4 regions of the Mesorhizobium sp. FG116 genome follow, and region 4 is predicted to be linked to each of the others. Evidence: riboswitches for the same ligand, from Rfam matches in the RefSeq annotation. Region 4 holds a riboswitch; each other region holds the start of a gene.

Region 1 (4,777 bases), on a different contig from region 4:
TAAATTTCCAGCCATTGAACCGACCCAAGCCGAACAGGTATTTCATGCTACCTCCCCTCACCCCGCTTATCGAAGCACTGCCCTCTACAGTCCCTTTTGTCGGGCCAGAAGCGCAGCAACGTGCCAGCGGCAGGATTTTCCGTGCGCGTATTGGCGCCAATGAAAGCAGTTTTGGCCCTTCGCCCACTGTCATTGCGAAGATGCGCGATGTCGCCCGTGACATGTGGATGTACTGCGACCCTGACAATCATGACCTGAAGGTCGCTGCGGCGGCACACCACGGTGTCCAACCGCAGAATATTGTCGTCGGCGAAGGCATTGATGGCCTGCTCGGCCTGATCGTCCGCATGTATCTCGCCCCCAGCGAACCAGTGGTTACATCGCTTGGGGCCTATCCAACCTTCAATTTCCATGTCGCTGGCGTCGGCGGAAGGCTGGTTACAGTACCCTATGAGAATGACAAGGAGAGCCTGGACGGCCTGCTTTCCGCGGTTCGCAGGGAGAATGCGCGGCTGGTCTATCTGTCCAACCCGGACAACCCGATGGGAAGCTGGTGGGAAGCGGCAGAAATCGAACACTTCATCGACGTCTTGCCCGAAACCACCATGCTCATTCTTGACGAAGCCTATTGCGAACTGGGCCCGGCCTCGGCCGTACCGCCAATAGATGTTGCCCGGCCGAATGTTGTCAGGATGCGGACGTTCTCGAAAGCCTATGGCCTGGCGGGCATACGCTGCGGCTATGCCGTCGGTGAAGCGCAGGTAATCACTGCGTTCGAGAAGATCCGAAATCACTATGGCGTCAGCCGCATGGCTCAGATCGCCGGCGAAGCCGCCTTGGCAGACCAAGCGTACCTCGCCAAAGTCGTAAGTCAGGTGGATGCAGGCAGGCAGCGGATCGCGACGGCCGCTACAGACAACGGTCTGGTGCCGCTTCCATCCGCGACGAATTTCGTCACCATCGATTGCGGACGTGATGGCGCTTTTGCCCTCAAGGTGCTGCAAGCGATGCTCGCGCGCGATGTCTTTATCCGCAAACCGATGGCGCCGGGGCTCGACCGCTGCATCCGTGTAAGTGTCGGCCTCGATCACGAACTGGATATTTTTGCCGAAGAATTGCCGGGTGCTCTCGCTACCGCACGGGGCAACTGACGCAGTGGATGGCAGCTCATATTAAGTTTTGATTCAGTCAGTTAGGCTCTCCGGCCGTTTATCCTTAGCGCCCAACGCCTGCCATCACTGGTGAGTTCGGTTACGCTTAGAGGCTCAACATCAATCTTCCAGAATGCTCGCATCGGCGCCCCCAGGATAGTGACAAGCGCTGAGCGAATCACCGCCGGATGCGTAACCGCAATCGTGTGCCCCTTCAGCACCATGATCTCACCCAGGAAAGGCACGATCCGCGCAACCAACGTGGTCAGCGATTCGCCGCCAGGGGGCGCGGCTTCCGGGTCGTTCAGCCAAATGGCAAGCGCTTCCGGCTCCGATTTCTGCAGGTCTGAAAGCTTCTTTCCTGCCCATCGACCGAAATCCAGATCGCGGAGCGCCTCAATCGGCTCGCTTGCTAATGCGAACGCTGTGGCCGTCTGCGTCGCGCGTAAAAGCGGGCTGGTCCATACGCGGTCGGCCCTGGGCAATCTACCTGCCTGCGCAACCGCGGCATCGGCAGCGTTCTGCACCAGCGGTTCATTGAGCGGAAATGTCCCCTTCCGATTGGCCTCGGTTGCCCCACTGCATAAAAAGGTCAAGCGCGCCGTCATGATGATGAATCCAATTTTTAGACCCGGAGACCCTAGTGCTTTGTGCGCCCGGATTTAAAGCGTCGATCTCTGATCGACTGCGCATTTCATTGACAGTCATGAGCCGCGCCGGTACTGTTTTTTGTAGGTAACGGGTTTGGAAGCCGGTGGGAATCCGGCACGGTCGCGCCACTGTGATCGGCACTTTGCCGAGAGTCAGGACTTTCCCGCTACCAGGCACTGAATCAACGGGACGCAGTATCCCAGGAGCTATGAAATGTCCGATGTCGCCTACGCACCAAGTGCGCTACCTCAGCCTATTCCTGTGCGCGAAATTCTGCCTTGGGCGCTTTTCGGCGGACTGCTCATGCTGATCGCGATTTACTTCATTGGTTCCGAAGAGGGCGCTATGACGCTTGTCTCGGGGCTGAACACGCATGAATTCGTTCATGACGCCCGCCATCTGCTCGGTTTCCCCTGCCACTAGGAGACTGAAAATGGTTGGAAGTCTTTTGTTGCGCGGGATGCTGGTCGGCATCCTGGCAGGACTATTTGCGTTTGGATTCGCCCGCATTTTCGGTGAACCCCAGGTCGACCGCGCCATTGCTTATGAAGAGCAGATGGCCTCGGCGGAAGCGGCTGCATCCGGGCAACCGGCTGAAGAAGAGCCCGAATTGGTTAGCCGTGGAACACAGGCGGGCATCGGCCTGCTGACGGGTTCCGTCATCTATGGCGCTGCCATCGGCGGATTGTTCGCACTTGTGTTTGCCTATGTTTACGGTCGGATCAGCCCGCTCGGACCGCGCGCCACAGCCGCCCTGCTCGCGCTGGGCGCATTCATTGCGGTCGTCCTTGCGCCGGCATTGAAATACCCGGCAACTCCGCCGGCCGTGGGCAATCCTGAAACAATCGGCGCGCGAACCGAACTGTTCTTCGTGATGTTGTTGGTCTCGATTGCAGCTTCCGTTGCGGCGGTCGCACTGGCTCGGCGCCTGTGGGCCCAATATGGAGCCTGGAATGCCGGTATTGTCGGCGCTGCGGCCTTCATCGCCATTATGGTCGTCGTCCAATATGCGCTGCCGACGATCAACGAGATCCCGGAAGGCTATTCGGCTGATCTGCTCTGGCGCTTCCGCACCTCGTCGCTCGGAATGCACGCCGTGCTTTGGACTGTTATCGGCCTGGCGTTCGGCGCCCTTGCAGAAAAAAGCTTTGCAAGCCGTTCCGACCGCCGCCGCGCAGCCTTGCGTTAAAATCATGCAGCGGCGCATTTCGAAATCGAAATGCGCCGCTGTCAGCATTTGCCTCGGCCTGACCGTGCTGGCGTCCACAGACGCATTCGCCCACCGGCGAACGTCCGACGGCGATATGAGTGGCCTACCGATAGCCAGCCTTTCACACGGCCAGATGGCGGTAATTTCGAAATACCGCAGCGAAATTCTCGATCTAGCTGAACGCCAAAGCCGGACTGACGAAACATTCCATCGCCTCAAGAACTTCGGCGCGATCCAGTACACATACTGCCTTTGGGGATTGGTGCCCGGCAGCCTAAAGGACGAAACCAGTCCCTTCAACGAATGCAGTCACGCTTATCTTTCAGCAGCTCGCGAACTGCTCGCCTATATGCGCGAGACATCACCCGACAGGCAGGCTGTAGAAGACCTCATCTCGCGTATCGACGTGGATATGGTGCGCAACCAAGCATCCTTCGTGCAGTGCCAGTACAGCGCCGAATCCTTCAATACGGCGAGCCTCGTCCGTCCCGTCTTGAGCGATGTGCCCACTCATCTGCCCAGCCTAGCCGCCTTTTCGGGCTTTGCTACGGTCTTGGTGGCAGGCCCATTTGTCCTTGCCGGCATGACAAGACGAAAACCCGACGACGCCAAACGACGCGGATAAACCTGACTTGCCCGCGCTATGGTTGCTACCCCTTGAATTAATTGAACGTTCGTTTTATTATTTCAACAACGAGGGAAGCGATGGCGCGCACGACCGGTTCGGACGGCGAAAAGACGGAAGCAGCGATCCGCGAGGCAGCGGTCGAGCTGATTGCGCGCTACGGCTACGAAGCCGTATCGATGCGCCAGCTCGCTGCAGAGGTCGGCGTGCAGGTGGCGGCACTCTATCGATACTTCCCGACCAAGGAAGATCTGCTTTTCACGCTCATGCGCGAGCATATGAACGCCCTGCTGGCCGCATGGAACGCCGGGCGCCCCGCAACGTCAGACCCGATAGCGCGCCTCATTGCCTATGTCGCCAACCACATCGCGTTCCATATTGAGCGGCGACCGTCGACGCATATTTCCAACATGGAATTGCGTAGCCTCTCGCCCGAACGGCTGACGCAGATTCTCAAGCTGCGCACCGCTTACGAGAAGGAACTGCGCGCCATCCTGCGCGACGGTAGCGACGACGGCTGCTTCGACATCGATGACACCGGGCTCACCGCCATGGCGCTGATCCAGATGATGACGGGCGTCATCGTCTGGTTTCGACCGGGTGAGCGGCTATCGGTCGAAGGCGTGACGGAAACATATCTTTCGATGACAATGCGCCTTGTCGGCGCAACAATGAGCCGGGAGCAAGACCATGTACACACACGCGCTCAACTTCGGGCTTGACGAGGACGTCGCGGCCCTTCGCGATCTCGTTCAGCGCTTTGCCCAGGAAAAGATTGCGCCGCTCGCGACGGAGGTCGACCGCAGCAACGAGTTCCCCGCACATCTGTGGCAGGAGATCGGCGCACTCGGCCTGCTCGGCGTCACCGCCGACCCGCGCTATGGCGGCACTGGCATGGGCTACCTCGCCCACGTCGTAGCGATGGAGGAAATTTCGCGCGCTTCCGCCTCAGTCGGCCTCTCCTACGGCGCGCATTCCAACCTGTGCATCAACCAGATCAACCGCTGGGGCACGAACGAGCAAAAGGAAAAGTATCTTCCGAAGCTCTGCTCGGGCGAAGCGGTGGGCGCGCTCGCCATGTCCGAACCCGGCTCCGGTTCCGACGTCGTCTCCATGCGGCTACGCGCCGAAAAGAAGAAC
Region 2 (4,777 bases), on a different contig from region 4:
GAATGCCGTGGCGGTGATGATTGCGGTTGGCGCGTGCGCTGCAAAGGCTGCTTCCACGAAGGCAAGCGAAGTGTGGTCCTTGAGGCTGGAGACGAAGATCGGCACGGCTGCGATGCCGCTTTGCCTGAGTTCCGCCGCCAGCGCGTCGATGGGAGCGACGTCGGCTGCCAAAAGCATGGAACGGTAGAACAGGATGGGGATGACGGGGGCAGGGCTGTCTCCCAAGCGAGGCGAGGTAACCACGCCAAGCCCCGGCTCGTAGTAACCGGCCTTGGGTACTTCGATCGGATCGGCAGATAGCGCCTCGTGACCGGCCAGATTGGCGAGGCGATGCACCAACCCCTTCATATTGGCGGGTCCGCCTTCGCGGAAATAGTCGAGCAGAGAGGCGAGCTCTTCGCGAGGCAGAGTAGAGGCTTCGATGAGGCGCAAATCCTCGTCGCGGCACTCTCCGGGTAGGAGGGCAAGCTTGATGCCTTTGGCACGCGCGGTTGCCGCTAGCTGGTCGCAGCCGTATCGCCACCAGTCGTAACCGCCGAGAATGCGCACCAGTATCACCTTGGCGTGGCGGGCCACGCTGTCGATCCATAGATCGACCGACATCGGGTGACGTAGGTCGCGCAATGCGGCGAGACGCATGGAAGGCAACCGCTGCGCATCGGCTTTCCAGGCGGAGGCCAAGCCGGCAAGGTCACTGTCGGTAAAAGACAGCGCAACCACATCCGCCGGCGTCTGCCGCAGATCGATCGGCTCGGCGATCTCGTCGAGCGAGGCGGATGTGGTGGTCAGGATATGCATTGCGGCATCCCGACGGTGAACGCTTTCATTGTTATCCTATCAGGATCTTTTCGATGGCCGGGCGATCCAGTCCTTTCAAACCGATGACGACGAGCTGCGAGCGGCGTTGGTCGGCAGGGGTCCAGGCGCGGTCATAGTAGTGGTTGACGCGCGGGCCGACGGCCTGAACAAGCAGCCGCATCGGCTTGCCGCTGACATCGATGAACCCCTTCACGCGAAGGACGTTTTCTTCTTCCGCTGCAGTCGCGACGCGCCGGGCCAGATCTTCCGGATCTGAAATCGAGGGGACATCGACGATGAAGGTGTCGAAGTCGTCGTGTTCGTGGTCGCCCATGCCGTCGTGATGCGACTTGCGGTTCTCGATGTCTTCCTCGACGGCGAGGCCGAGACCGAGAAGAACCGACGGATCGACCTTGCCCTGTACGGACGGCACGACCTTCACGGCGGGCGTGATGTGCTCATTGATGATGGCGTTGGCGCGGGCGGAACCGGCGGCGTCCATCAAGTCGCCCTTGGAGAGAATGATGAGATCGGCGCAGGCGACCTGATCTTCGAAAACTTCTTCGACGGGGTCGTCGTGGTCGAGGGAGTCGTCGCTGGCGCGCTGGGCTGCGAGAGCGTCCATGTCCGAGGCGACTTGGCCGGCGGCAAGGGCTGGACCGTCGACCACGGCGATGACACCGTCCACGGTGACCCGGCTCTTGACCGTTGGCCACTGGAAGGCCTGGACGAGCGGCTTCGGCAAAGCGAGGCCGGACGTCTCGATCAGGATATGATCGACCTTGGGTGTGCGCGAAAGGATCTGGTCGAGCGCCGGAACGAAGTCGTCGGCAACGGTGCAGCAGATGCAGCCATTGGCCAGTTCGACGATGTTTTCCTCGGGGCAGGTATCGATGCCGCAGCCCTTGAGGATTTCGCCGTCCACGCCGATGTCGCCGAATTCGTTCACGATAAGGGCGAGGCGCTTGCCTTTGGCATGCTCAAGCAGGTGCCGGATCAGCGTGGTCTTGCCCGCGCCGAGAAAGCCGGTGACGACGGTGCAGGGAACGCGCGTAGCTGTGGCGGTCATAGTCAGTCCTTCAACAAATGGAGGGGAGGGATACGGGCGACGAGGCCACGCTTGAGGCAATCTGGGCGGCCGCGCCACGGCATGAGCTCATCGGGGCTGGCGGCGAAAAGTTCGGCACCCTCGACGAGATCGGCGCCGCTTGTCGGCGCGAGATCGCCGAAGACGTAGCTCCAACCGCCGGCGCGCAGGATTGAGGCGCTCAGGCGGCGCTTGCAATTGCCGAGGCATTCGACGGTGCGGATATGGACATTTCGGCCAGTGGCTGCGGTGCGTGCGCTTTCAGCAAGCAACTCACCGGCGCGGGGGTGAGAGTCGGCACCGGTCTCGTCACGGCACGATGTGCAGACCACAACCGTAACCGCGGCGCGGCCATCTGATTCACCTGAAAAATTGCCGTCGCAATCCAAAGCGTGCTCCTTGCCCGGGACACCCGCCAGGCGGTCGGATTCTTTTCTGCAGACGGCAGGTCTCCTGGCTCGCGGGTCGTTGCCTTGCTGCCGCCTTCCCGGGGCTCTGCCCAGTGGTGTCCGGCTTGGCTCGTCGCTTACAGTTGCGGGGACAGCCGCGGATTTGAGGTCGTAAAGCCTCGCACCGCATTCCCTCTTAGCTCCCCTCTTTTGGAGAGGAGACCGTCTGTGGCGGATTTAGGCTTGAGGAGGTGGGCGTGTCAACGCGTGGTTACGACGCTTTGATAGCGGCGAGCGACGGGCCGAGATCGCCAGCAGGCGTGACCTCGATCCGGTCGAGGCCAAGCCAGCCCTGCATGAGCTGCAATTCCTTGAACAGTTCGGATGCCGTCTCGGGCGGCGCGCCCGGTTCAGCATAGGCGGCATGAACACGCAAGACGCCTGCCGGACGGTCGGCTTTAAGGTCGATGCGCGCCACGATCCTATCACCGAGCAGGAAGGGCAGGACGTAGTAGCCGTACTGCCGCTTTTCCGCCGGTGTGTAGATTTCGATACGATAGCGGAAACCGAACAGGCTTTCGGTGCGGGTGCGTTCGAAGACCAGTGGATCGAAAGGCGCAAGCAGGGCACGTGCCTCGACCCTGCGCGGCAGGCGTGCATCCTTGTGGAGATAGGCCGGCCTTGCCCAGCTCTCGATACGGACGGGGATCAGATCGCCTTCTTCAACGAGTTCCTCGATGCGGCCCTTGATATCGGCCGGGGAGAGGCGGAAGTAGTCGCGCAGGCAACCGGCGGTGGCGATGCCGTGGGCTCGTGCGGAAATGCGCAACAGTTCGCGGTGCGCATCGGCAGGCGATGGAGTAGGCATGTTCAGGATTGCCGGCGGCAATACGCGCTCGGGTAAATCATAGAGGCGCTCGAAGCCGCGCCGATAGGCGGTGGTGATGCGGCCAGCCCAGAACAGCCATTCGAAGGCATGCTTGGCTTCGCTCCAGCCCCACCAGCCGCCGGAACCCTTCTGGCCTTCGAGATCGGATGCGGCAATCGGGCCACGAGCGGCGACCTCGCGGTAGATACCTTCAATATAGTCGGCGCGCTCGCGGCCGAACTTCGCCAGCGCGCCATATATGTCGTCGCCGCGCTCGGCGCGCTGCATGCGCCAGCGCATCAGGGGATAAGTCTCGACGGGCAGCAGGGACGCCTCATGCGCCCAATATTCGAACAGCAGCCGCTTGCGCGACTGGGTGGCATTGTCGAGCAGGGAAAATGGGTATGAGCCTAACCTTGAGTAAAGCGGCATGTAATGCGCGCGCACCACGGCGCTGACGGAATCGATCTGCAGCAGGCCGGTGCGCGACAGGGTTCTGGTCAAGTGCCTGCGGTCGACAGGGCCGACCGGGCGGGGTAGGCCAAAGCCTTGTGCAGCCAGCGTGATGCGTCGTGCCTGTGCGAGAGAAAACGTCTCTTTCATGCGCCTTTTTCGTCGATGCTGGCCGTGCGGTGCGGGAAGTTGATTCCGCCCATGCTAGCAGCGAAATCGCCACAATACTGTCAGGAGTAAAAGTGGAGTAAAAAGTGAAGGAAATCAAACAAGAGCTGGAATGACCAGTTTTGCTTCATAAGCGTGCGAGCGCCATCTTTTGGCCAAGGTTTGACTTGCTTCGGGCAACCGGCTGCGCTAACCCTCGCCGCGTTGCAGCATGGGACCGGCAAGCGGTTCAGCGATTAACTGTCGCGCTTCCGTATCATGGCCTGCTGCTATAGCTTCAGGCGGGGTAGCCGCTAACGGAAAGTCGCAGCATGAACGCATTGCTGAGTTCGTATCTGCCGATCGTGATTTTCATCGGCGTGGCGCTGGTCGTGGGACTGGCCCTGATCATAGCACCGTTCCTGGTGGCGTATCGCAATCCAGATCCGGAAAAGCTTTCAGCTTACGAGTGCGGGTTCAATTCGTTCGATGACGCGCGCATGAAATTCGACGTGCGTTTTTATCTGGTGTCCATCCTGTTCATCATCTTCGATCTCGAAGTGGCCTTCCTGTTTCCGTGGGCGGTTTCCTTCGGGGAGATCGGCATGCTCGGCTTCTGGTCGATGATGGTGTTCCTAGCCGTGCTGACCATCGGCTTTGCCTATGAGTGGAAGAAAGGGGCGCTCGAATGGGATTGAGCGACAGTTCCGGCACGCTGGTTGCGCCGCAGCCCAAAGGCATTCTCGACCCGAGGACTGGAAAGCCTATCGGGTCTGACGATCCTTTCTTCGTCGGCATCAATGATGAGCTCGCCGACAAGGGTTTTCTCGTCACGTCTACCGAGGCGCTGATCACGTGGGCGCGCACCGGCTCGCTGATGTACATGACCTTCGGCTTGGCGTGCTGCGCCGTGGAAATGATCCACTCCGCCATGCCGCGCTATGACAGTGAGCGTTTCGGCATCGCGCCGCGCGCGTCTCCGCGCCAGTCGGACGTGATGATCGTCGCCGGCACGCTGACCAACAAGATGGCGCC
Region 3 (4,777 bases), on a different contig from region 4:
TGGACGTAATGGATTCGCGCGCCGTCAATGTCGATGAAGGCGCCTATGGGTGGATTCCTGCGCTCGATCAGCCACGCGCCGCCGCGCGTGATCGCAACGAGCGCGAACAAAATCGCCAGAAGCAGGGCAAGCGCGGCATAGACAAGGTTCATCGGCGGGTGGCAGCTAATGGAAACAGGGAAGGGGAAGTGGACCGGCGCGGGGAAGTCGCGACGCCGGGATATCAAATGTTTTCGCCTGCGAGTTCTTCGGAAATGGTCGATACCTGATCCTGTGCGTTGCGCAGCATGGGATAGATGTCGAGGACGCGCTGCCATGCCCGGAGCGCCGCTTCCTTGCGGTCGGTGTCCATCATGATCTGGGCCAGGCCGGATAGCGCGCCGAAATGGCGGGGCTCCAGCTGCAGGGTGCGGTCGATGTCGGCCATCGACTTCCCGTAGTTCTTCATCAGGTAGTGGACGGTTGCGCGGCGGTTCCAGCCCTCGGCATAGGTCGGGTCGAGGGTCACGACCTGGTCGAGGAAGTCGAGCGCGACGTCGAACTTCTTTTCATCGACCGCCTTTTGCGCCCAACCCATCATCAGGTCGACCGAGGCGCTGCCCGATTGCGACCATTCCTGCCAGATGCGCTGGGATATGTGGGTGGCGATCTTGTCGTTGCGTTCGCGCTTCAATTCGGCAAACAGCCTGTCGAGGCGTTGCGCATGGGTCTCCACGACGGCGCTGTTCTTGCCCGGCTCGGCGGGCACGGTGTCGTCGGCCAAGGCGACGGGTGCGAAGGTACCCGCGAGAAGCACGATAGCGAGGGCAACGAAAATGCGCATGGCAAGAGTCTAGTCTCGCCATGCGCAAGGTCAAACTGAAATTAGCGTGAGCGTGCCGGCCAGCCGGCAATCACAAGAAGACGCAGGAGCAAAAGGCTCCGGCCGCAGCTCAGCCCTGACGGGCCTTGTAGCGCGGGTCGGTCTTGTTGATGATGTAGATGCGGCCCTTGCGGCGAACCAGGCGGTTGTCCCGGTGGCGCGCCTTCAACGCCTTGAGCGAGTTCTTGATCTTCATGGTCTTGCCCGTCAATTTGGCCCTTTGCGGGCGTAACTGAAAAGCGCGCCCCAAGTGCGCGCTCAATTCGTGACAGGCTCATAAACGAGGACTCTTGTTTATGTCAACCTTCGCGTAGTGCCCAAACCGGATGTTGATTGCCAATCAGCCTGCCGATGGCCGCCGGACAAGGCGGGTGAAGTGCCCCATCTTGCGCCCCGGCCGGGCTTCGGCCTTGCCGTAGAGGTGAACCAGCACGTCAGCTTCGGTCAAAAGCGCAGGAACCCGGGCCAGATCGTCGCCGATCAGGTTTTCCATGACGCAATCGCTGTGGCGGCGCGGGTCGCCCAAGGGCAGGCCGGCAACGGCGCGCATGTGCTGTTCGAACTGGGAAATGACGCATGCGGCTTCCGTCCAATGACCGGAATTGTGGACACGCGGCGCGATTTCATTGGCAAGAAGCGAGCCGTCGCCCAGAACGAAGAACTCGACGCCGATGACGCCGACATAATCCAGGGCGTCGAGAATCTTCGCCGTGGCCTCGCGGGCCGCATCGGCGGTGGCGGCTGATATGGCGGCCGGCACGGTCGATGAGCGCAATATGCCTTCGCGATGGATGTTCTCGGCCGGGACATAGGTCACGATGCTGCCGTCGGTGCCACGCGCGCCGATCACGGAGATTTCGCGTTCGAAGCCGACCAGAGCTTCCAGGATCAGCGGGACGTTGCCCATCGTCTCGCAAACGCCGGCAAAGCCGCCGCTTTCCATGTTGCGGAATACGCGCTGGCCCTTGCCGTCGTAACCCATACGGCGGGTTTTCAGCACGCCGCTGCCATTGAAGGCAGCAAGGGCATTGGCGAGGTCGCCGTCATTGTCGACCGGCTGGAACTTGGCAGTGGCGATGCCGATGCCGTTCAAGAATGTCTTTTCGACGATGCGATCCTGCGCAACCTCAAGGGCGCGCGCCGGCGGGTAGACCGGCACGGTCGCGGCCAGGACGTTGGCCGCGGCGACGGGGACGTTTTCGAATTCATAGGTGACGACGGCTGATGCGGCGGCAAGCTCGGCAAGAGCTGCGGGATCGTCATAGGCGGCGGTGATCTGGCGATTGGCGACCTGTGCGGCTGGGCAATCCGCCTGCGGTTCGAGCACCACTGTGCGGTAGCCGAGACGCGCGGCGGCCATCGCCAGCATGCGGCCAAGCTGGCCGCCGCCGATGATGCCGATGGTCGATCCGGCCGCGAGCATCAGCGCTGATCCTCCGGTTCGGCAGCGACTTTGGCCGTCTGGGCCTCGCGCCATGCGTCGAGCCGTCCGGCAAGTGCTGCATCGTTGAGCGCGAGGACGGCGGCTGCAAGAAGAGCCGCATTCACGGCACCGGCCTTGCCGATGGCGAGCGTACCGACAGGAATGCCGGCCGGCATCTGCACGATGGAGAGCAGCGAATCCTGCCCGGACAGCGCCTTCGATTCGACGGGGACGCCAAACACCGGCAGCGGCGTCATGGCCGCCGTCATGCCGGGCAGGTGAGCCGCGCCGCCGGCGCCGGCGATGATGACCTTGTAGCCGGCTTCGCGCGCGCCTTTGGCGAAATCATAGAGGCGGTCGGGCGTGCGGTGCGCGGAGACGATCAGCCGTTTGTGGGGGATGCCGAGCGCTGCAAGCGTCTCGGCGGCGTGCCTCATGGTTTCCCAGTCGGACTGGCTGCCCATGATGATGGCGACATCGGCGCGTTGGTCGCTCAAGGCCTTGCTCCCGTCAACAAAGCGGCGACGTAGCGGAATTCGCCTGCTGTCGCAAGGACGCTCTGCCCGGTTGAGGGCGGATTGCGATTGCCGACCGCCAAGCGGCGCATTGACGCAACCTCGCTATTGGGCAGCGCTGGTGGAATTGACAGCGCGCCTTGGCAACAGATAGCGTTGCTACCGGAACTGGTTCCAAGCACGGATCAAAAGGGAACACGGTTGGCCGAACGATCGGCCGAAGCCGGACTGCCCCCGCAACTGTAACCGTAGAGCCTTCTTCCACGATGCCACTGGCGGTAATGCCGGGAAGGCGGAAGGAAGCGACGACACGGAAGTCAGGAGACCTGCCTGTTCCCGTCACCCATGCATGACCACGGGGTGTGGTCAGGCGCGGCCGTCCGTTGCGGTGACACAAGTGTGTGTTGCCGCGCGCCGGAATGGCCGCAGGGGGATTGTTTGCATTCCAGCCTGCCCCAACCAGCCGCGGTTCGAAATGAACCTTGGGCGAAGCGTCGCCCCGAGACTTTGGGGACTGGAATGAAAAAGACACTATTTGCCGCAAGCGCATGCGCGCTTGCCTTGACCGGCGGGGCGTTTGCCCAGCAAGCCGAGAGCGGTGCCACGACCGAGCTTGAGCGCATCGTGATCACCACGCCGCTGCGTCGGGCGTCGTCGCTCGAGCGTTCGACCTCATCGGTTGCGGTGATCGAGACCAAAGACATCGAGAAATCCCCGGCGGTGGACCTGCCGGCGCTGTTGAAAACCTATGCCGGCGTGACGGTGACTTCGAATGGCGGCCTGGGAGCCGATTCCAGCGTGTCGTTGCGCGGCACCAGCGCCAACCAGACGCTTGTGCTGGTAAATGGCGTGAGGGCGTCTTCCGCCACTTCCGGCACCTTCAACCTGTCCAGCATTCCGCTGGCTTCGATCGAACGCATCGAAATTGCGAAAGGCGGCCACTCCGCGCAGTACGGCGCCGATGCGATTGGCGGCATCATCAATATCATCACCAAACAGGGCGGCGATTGTGACAATGGCAAAAGCACCTGCGGCAGCCTGACGGCGGGCATCATGCATCCTTGGGGAGGCACGCTTTCCGGCGATATCCGAGGAGAGACCGGAAATGGCAGCAGATTTGCCTTTGGCGCCAGCCTGCTCGGCACGCGCGGCTATGATTTCACGCTGCCGACGACCTATGGCCACGAGCCGGATGATGACGGGTTTATCCGTGGAACGGCCAATTTCTCGCTGTCCAAGGATCTTGCGTGGGGAACGATCTACACGGACGGCATTTTTGCGCGCGGCAGAAACCAGTACGACCGGGCTGCAGCCAACGAGGCCGACACAACGAATTTTTCCGGACGGATCGGTGCGCGTCTCAAGCATTCCGATACGTGGGAATCGACAGTGGAGCTAACCACCGCGCTCGACAATTCCTCCAATTTCAGGGGAGCGGTCGATGGCGATGATTTCGATACGAGCCGCTATGGCGTGCTGGCTTCGACCCAGAAGACGTTCGAGACCGATACCGCGAGCCACATTTTCCAGCTTGGTGCTGAAGCCTATCGCGATTCGGTCGATGGCAGTTCCGTTGCAGGCGTCGACTATTCGAAGAAGGAGCGTGATCTGGCGGCGGTGTTTGGCCAGTATTCACTCGAATATGACCGGCTGACTTTCGATAGCGGGGTCCGCTATGACCACGACGGACAATTCGGCGGCCAGACGACCTACAATCTTGGCGCCAGCTACGAATTGCTGGACGGCCTTGTGGCGCGGGCTTCCTATGCCACCGGTTTCCGCGCCCCGACGTTCAATGACTTGTACTATCCCGATCCGTGGACGCCGGGTAATCCGAATTTGCGGCCTGAGCGCTCGCGGTCTTACGAGGCCGGCGTGAATTGGCAGGCAAGCGAGGACACAAGCCTTGACGCCGCCCTTTACCAGATAAAGGTCGAGGACCAGATCAACTGGGCGGAGTCGTTTCCAGGAAGTTTC
Region 4 (4,777 bases):
ATGTCTGCGCGTCGGAGCGGAAGACGAAGGTCTTCACGTCCGGCGCTTCGTCGACGATGCCGATCACTTCCAGCACCTGCAGCCGGTCGTTCCACGGCGTCATCTCGTCGAGATGGCGATAGAGATTGAGATCGGTCATGGCGTTCATGGCTGCCTCGTCACGCCACGTTGCGCAGCGTAGGCTCGACGCCGCCCGCCAGCCGCGGCTCGATGAAGCCCGCATACCAGTCGAGGAACTGGATCACGCCGCCTTCATGCAGTTCCGAATACGGCCCCGGCTCATAGGCCGGCGACTTGATGCCGAACGCATTCTCCTCGACGATGCGGCGATCCTCGTCATTGGTCTCGGTCCACACATGGATGAGCTCGGCCAGATCGTAGTCGGCACCCTCGACCGCGTCCTTGTGCACCAGCCACTTCGTCGTCACCGCCGTCTCGGTGGCGCTGAGCGGAATGACGCGGAAGGTAATGGCGTGGTCGATCAGCACGTGGTTCCAGGTGGTCGGGTAGTGGTAAAGCATCAGCGTCCCGATGCGGTCCGCTCTCACAGCATCTGAAAGATGCCGGCGCACCGCCGGCCTGCCGCTTGTCGTATAGCTCACCGCATCCCGAAGCAGCGGCGCGCGCGTGGCGCGATACTGGTCGTCCGGGTCAATCCGGAAACGCGCCGGCAGACCAGCCGCCTCGCATTTGGCCCAATGTTCCAGCATTTCCGGGTCGCTTTCCGCGCCGTTGACGCCGGTCACAGTCGGCGCTTCGGGGAAAGTCTTGCAAAGCTCCGGATGGTTGCCCGCGCAGTGATAGCACTCGCGGTTGTTCTCCCACACCAGCTTCCAGTTGCCCTTCTCCACAATGGTCGTCTCGTGCGCGACCTTGGCATCGACGAGATTATGCGGCGCGAAATAGGGCTCCATCATCGCCCGGAAGGGCCGGAAATCCGCCGGCTTCTCCGCCAGGCAAATGAAGATGTAGCCGGCGACGCTTTCGCAGGCGACCGGCTTCAGCCCAAAGTCTTCCTTACAAAATCCATCGGCCATCTGCCGCGCGAATACCAGCGAGCCGTCGAGATCGTAGGTCCACTGGTGATAGGGGCACACAAGACGAGCCGCCGTGCCTTTGTGCGTGTTGCACACCCGGCTGCCGCGATGCCGGCATGAATTGTGCAGGGCGCGGATCACGCCGTCGCGGCCGCGCACCACCACCACCGGGTAATCGCCCACCTGCACCGTGAAGAAGCTGCCGGGCTTGGCGATCTCGCAGTCATGGCCAACGAACAGCCAGTCCCGGTACCAGATCATTTCCATGTCCAGCCGGAAGAATTCAGGATCGTTATAAAAAGGCTGCTCCAGGCTGAAACCCTTCCGCCTGCTGCAGATCAGCCTCAGCATTTCGTTACGTGCGTCACCGGTGCGTATGTCCATGTCCGTCCTCGCAAAGGCACAAGGACTGAACTGGTGGTGATTTCAGGGGTAGATGGGCGCAGGCGCATCTTGCCCGAACCGCTCTGCCTCTCGACCGCCCACCGCGATCAGTCAGGTTAAACAGTCCAAGGCTGGTTTCCGGGCTTCGGAGCCGTCCCTTGCAGGACCATCCCGACACCTTCCCGGATCATCAGATCCAGTGGCATCCGTCGGGACTTTCAACTCCGCTACCGTTGCGGGGGCAGCGCCGGCATCAAACCGGCTTCCCAATTATCCGCTTCAGCCAAAACCGAAGCGGCACCTTGAACGGTTTCATCAGACCATGAACGCCGGTCCACCGAGTCCACGAATGCGACATCGCTCTGGCGCAAAGGCGATATCAACGAACCATCGAGGCGCATCTGCGCGCAGATGATCCTCAGGTGCCTTCGCCCCATCCGAATCGCAGTTGGAAAAAAGACTCAGCCTCGGTCTTGAAATAATCCAAATCATGAAACATATGAAGTTACATGAAACGAGACAGCAGACTTTCCGGCGTGCTCCATGTCCTCCTGCACATGGCCGAACACCGCCACCCCGTCACTTCCGAGACACTCGCCAAGGCGATGACCACCAACCCGGTCGTCATTCGCCGCATCATGGCCGGCCTGCGCGATCAAGGTTACGTCCAGTCCGAAAAGGGCCACGGCGGCGGCTGGTCCATTGCCTGCGACCTGTCAAAGGTAACCCTGCGCGACATCTATCATGCGCTCGGCGATCCCTCCCTGCTTGCCATGGGCAACCGCACCGAAGCGCCCGGCTGTCTCGTCGAACAATCCGTCAACGCCGCGCTCAGCAAGGCTTTCGACGACGCCGAAGCGTTCCTGCTTGCCCGCTTCGGCGAAGTCACCCTCGCCGCCCTCAGCGCGGACTTCCACCGCCGCATGCTCGCCAGAGGCGGCGCATCCCACGATCTGGAGACCATTCATGCTTCATGATGCCATCGTCATCGGCGGCAGCTTTGCCGGCCTGTCCGCTGCAACCTATCTCGCCCGCGCGCGCCGCTCGGTCGCCATTGTCGACACCGGTGCGCCGCGCAACCGCTTCGCCGCCCACTCGCACGGCTTCCTCGCGCAAGACGGCAGCAATCCGGGCGCAGTGCTCGCCACCGCCCGCTCACAGGTCGCAGCCTATCCAACAACCACCTTCGTCAATGCCAAGGCCACCCGCGCCAGCGGGCAGACTGACGGCTTCTCGGTTGAATTGGCGACCGGCGAAACCCTTTCAGGCCGCAGGCTGGTACTTGCCTTCGGCATCTCGGACGAGCTGCCCGATGTTCCCGGCATCGCTGAGCGTTGGGGCAACAGCGTCATCCATTGCCCCTATTGCCACGGCTATGAATTCAGCAACCAGCGCCTCGGCGTGCTGTACTCCTCGGAGAAGTCGCTGCATCAGGCGATGCTGATTGCCGAATGGGGACCGACGACCCTTTACCTCAACGGCGCCTCCCTGCCCGACAGCGCCACGCTTGCCGAACTGGAAAAACGCGGCGTCGTCATTGAGCCCACCAGAGTTACAGCCCTGCACGGCGACGGAACAAGCCTCTCCGCCATCGAGCTTGCCGACGGCAGGCTTGCCACCCTCGACGCGCTCTACGTCGCTCCGCAGAACCACTTGAACAGCGACATCGCCACACAACTCGGTTGCGTCATGGACACGAACCCTGTCGGCACCGTCATCCGCACCAGTTCAATGCAGGAAACCAGCGTTCCCGGCATCTTCGCCGCCGGCGACATCACGCGCGGCGCACACAGCGTCACATGGGCCAGTTCCGATGGCGTCACTGCGGGCGTTTCCGCCCATCGCTCTTTGGTTTTCTAACTCACACAAGGCCATTTCGAGCCGAGCCGAACTCGGCCCGAACCCCTGCCCTTCATTCATTTCGAAAAATATTCAACCAATCGGTTGACTTTCATTTTCGACAGGCAGATATTCAACCGCATGGTTGAATTATTCGCACCCCAGCTCGACACCATCTTCCACGCCCTTGGCGATGCCACGCGTCGTCATATGCTGAGCGACCTCGCCTCGGGCGAACGCACGGTCAGCCAGTTGGCCGAGCCTTTTTCCATTTCCCTCGCCGCCGCGTCCAAGCACATCAAGGCGCTGGAAAATGCCGGCCTCATTCGCCGCGAGGTTCGCGGGCGCACGCATTTCTGCCGCCTCGAACCCGGCCCTCTCGCCAGCGCGCATGAGTGGCTGAGCCATTACCAGCGCTTCTGGACCGGCCGCCTTGATGCGCTTGAGGAACTGCTGCGCAAGGAAGACGCGCTCAAATCCCCTACCACTCAAAACCCCTCACCAAACAGAGATGACACGAAAGGAGACGACCGATGACCGAACTTGCCACTGTGGGTTCCTATGGCGTGCTCACCGAGCCCGCCACATTGAAGATCGAACGCCTTTTGCCCGGCCCGATCGAACGCGTCTGGGCCTACCTCACCGAGAGCGACCTGCGCCGCAAATGGCTGGCGTCGGGCGACATGCAGATGAAGGTCGGCTCCACGGTCGATTTCGTCTGGCGCAACGACGAACTGACCAATCCACCCGGCCAGCGTCCGCCGAATTTCCCCGAAGATCACCGCATGCAGTGCCAGATCACCGAACTCGATCCCCCGCATAAACTGGCGATCACCTGGGGCAGCACCGGCGGCGTCACCTTCGAATTGAAGGAGCAAGGCAAGGAGGTCCTGCTGACGCTCACCCACCACCGGATTCCCGAGCGCTCCATCCTGCTCAACGTTAGCGCCGGCTGGCACATGCATCTGGATATTCTTGTCGCCCGGGCAAGAGGCGAGGAACCGCAGCCGTTCTGGGATGGCTGGGCCCGTCTCAAGAAGGATTACGACAAGCGCCTTCCGGCCTGAAACCGGCAGGCCAACCGGCCGGGCGTTTCGACGCCCGGTCGTGCTTCATCTGAAAATCGCTCGAAAGCTCACCGCTTCGGCGGCCACGCAAGTTCAGGGCCTGTCCTGAAAAACGATACGTTGTTGGTGAAGATACTCGCCGGGACAAGCCTGATCATGCGGCCATCCGGATGATCGATCTCGGCCACATTGTCGATGAACCACGCGTTCCAGTCCGCCTCCGGACCGAGATATTTGTTGAGCAGCCGCCTGAAACGGTCCGGCGCCATCGGCTCTATGGTGGCGCGACCGCGCAAGCCCAGATGCAGCAATATGCCGGCTTCGGCGTCGAAGTGGACGATTTCCACCGCGCAACGCGGCTCGCGTTCAAGGCATTTCACCGCGCTCCCGTCCGAAGAGCCGAGGAGCCAGATGGCGCCCTCTTCCCAGATGAACCACACCGGCGCATTT

What was found. A riboswitch is a leader RNA that binds a small molecule or an ion and turns the genes downstream of it on or off. The one in region 4 is predicted to bind cobalamin.
Region 1: linked by a shared signal. The riboswitch ahead of ACODTY_RS16365 (CbtB domain-containing protein) and the one ahead of ACODTY_RS15435 (aromatic ring-hydroxylating oxygenase subunit alpha) in region 4 are both predicted to bind cobalamin.
Region 2: linked by a shared signal. The riboswitch ahead of ACODTY_RS07995 (DUF1636 family protein) and the one ahead of ACODTY_RS15435 (aromatic ring-hydroxylating oxygenase subunit alpha) in region 4 are both predicted to bind cobalamin.
Region 3: linked by a shared signal. The riboswitch ahead of ACODTY_RS00660 (TonB-dependent receptor plug domain-containing protein) and the one ahead of ACODTY_RS15435 (aromatic ring-hydroxylating oxygenase subunit alpha) in region 4 are both predicted to bind cobalamin.

The regions. Positions count from the first base shown of each region.
Region 1 is NZ_JBMDKS010000021.1:4,804-9,580, forward strand. Features, by position in the region: gene ACODTY_RS16355 (pyridoxal phosphate-dependent aminotransferase) at 45-1,151, shown strand; gene ACODTY_RS16360 (histidine phosphatase family protein) at 1,193-1,759, opposite strand; adenosylcobalamin (AdoCbl) riboswitch at 1,872-2,013, shown strand; gene ACODTY_RS16365 (CbtB domain-containing protein) at 2,016-2,225, shown strand; gene ACODTY_RS16370 (CbtA family protein) at 2,236-2,991, shown strand; gene ACODTY_RS16375 (hypothetical protein) at 2,936-3,637, shown strand; gene ACODTY_RS16380 (TetR/AcrR family transcriptional regulator) at 3,718-4,359, shown strand; gene ACODTY_RS16385 (isovaleryl-CoA dehydrogenase) at 4,328-4,777, shown strand, end outside.
Region 2 is NZ_JBMDKS010000007.1:40,330-45,106, forward strand. Features, by position in the region: gene cobN (cobaltochelatase subunit CobN) at 1-798, opposite strand, end outside; gene cobW (cobalamin biosynthesis protein CobW) at 830-1,867, opposite strand; gene ACODTY_RS07995 (DUF1636 family protein) at 1,870-2,274, opposite strand; cobalamin riboswitch at 2,312-2,516, opposite strand; gene ACODTY_RS08000 (winged helix-turn-helix domain-containing protein) at 2,546-3,745, opposite strand; gene ACODTY_RS08005 (NADH-quinone oxidoreductase subunit A) at 4,075-4,440, shown strand; gene ACODTY_RS08010 (NuoB/complex I 20 kDa subunit family protein) at 4,431-4,777, shown strand, end outside.
Region 3 is NZ_JBMDKS010000001.1:148,066-152,842, forward strand. Features, by position in the region: gene ACODTY_RS00635 (alpha/beta fold hydrolase) at 1-152, opposite strand, end outside; gene ACODTY_RS00640 (tetratricopeptide repeat protein) at 224-823, opposite strand; gene ykgO (type B 50S ribosomal protein L36) at 933-1,058, opposite strand; gene ACODTY_RS00650 (5-(carboxyamino)imidazole ribonucleotide synthase) at 1,203-2,285, opposite strand; gene purE (5-(carboxyamino)imidazole ribonucleotide mutase) at 2,285-2,782, opposite strand; cobalamin riboswitch at 2,953-3,148, shown strand; gene ACODTY_RS00660 (TonB-dependent receptor plug domain-containing protein) at 3,320-4,777, shown strand, end outside.
Region 4 is NZ_JBMDKS010000019.1:21,604-26,380, reverse strand. Features, by position in the region: gene ACODTY_RS15440 (FAD-binding oxidoreductase) at 1-139, opposite strand, end outside; gene ACODTY_RS15435 (aromatic ring-hydroxylating oxygenase subunit alpha) at 159-1,421, opposite strand; cobalamin riboswitch at 1,534-1,741, opposite strand; gene ACODTY_RS15430 (Rrf2 family transcriptional regulator) at 1,931-2,398, shown strand; gene ACODTY_RS15425 (NAD(P)/FAD-dependent oxidoreductase) at 2,388-3,281, shown strand; gene ACODTY_RS15420 (ArsR/SmtB family transcription factor) at 3,402-3,797, shown strand; gene ACODTY_RS15415 (SRPBCC family protein) at 3,794-4,327, shown strand; gene ACODTY_RS15410 (pyridoxamine 5'-phosphate oxidase family protein) at 4,396-4,777, opposite strand, start outside.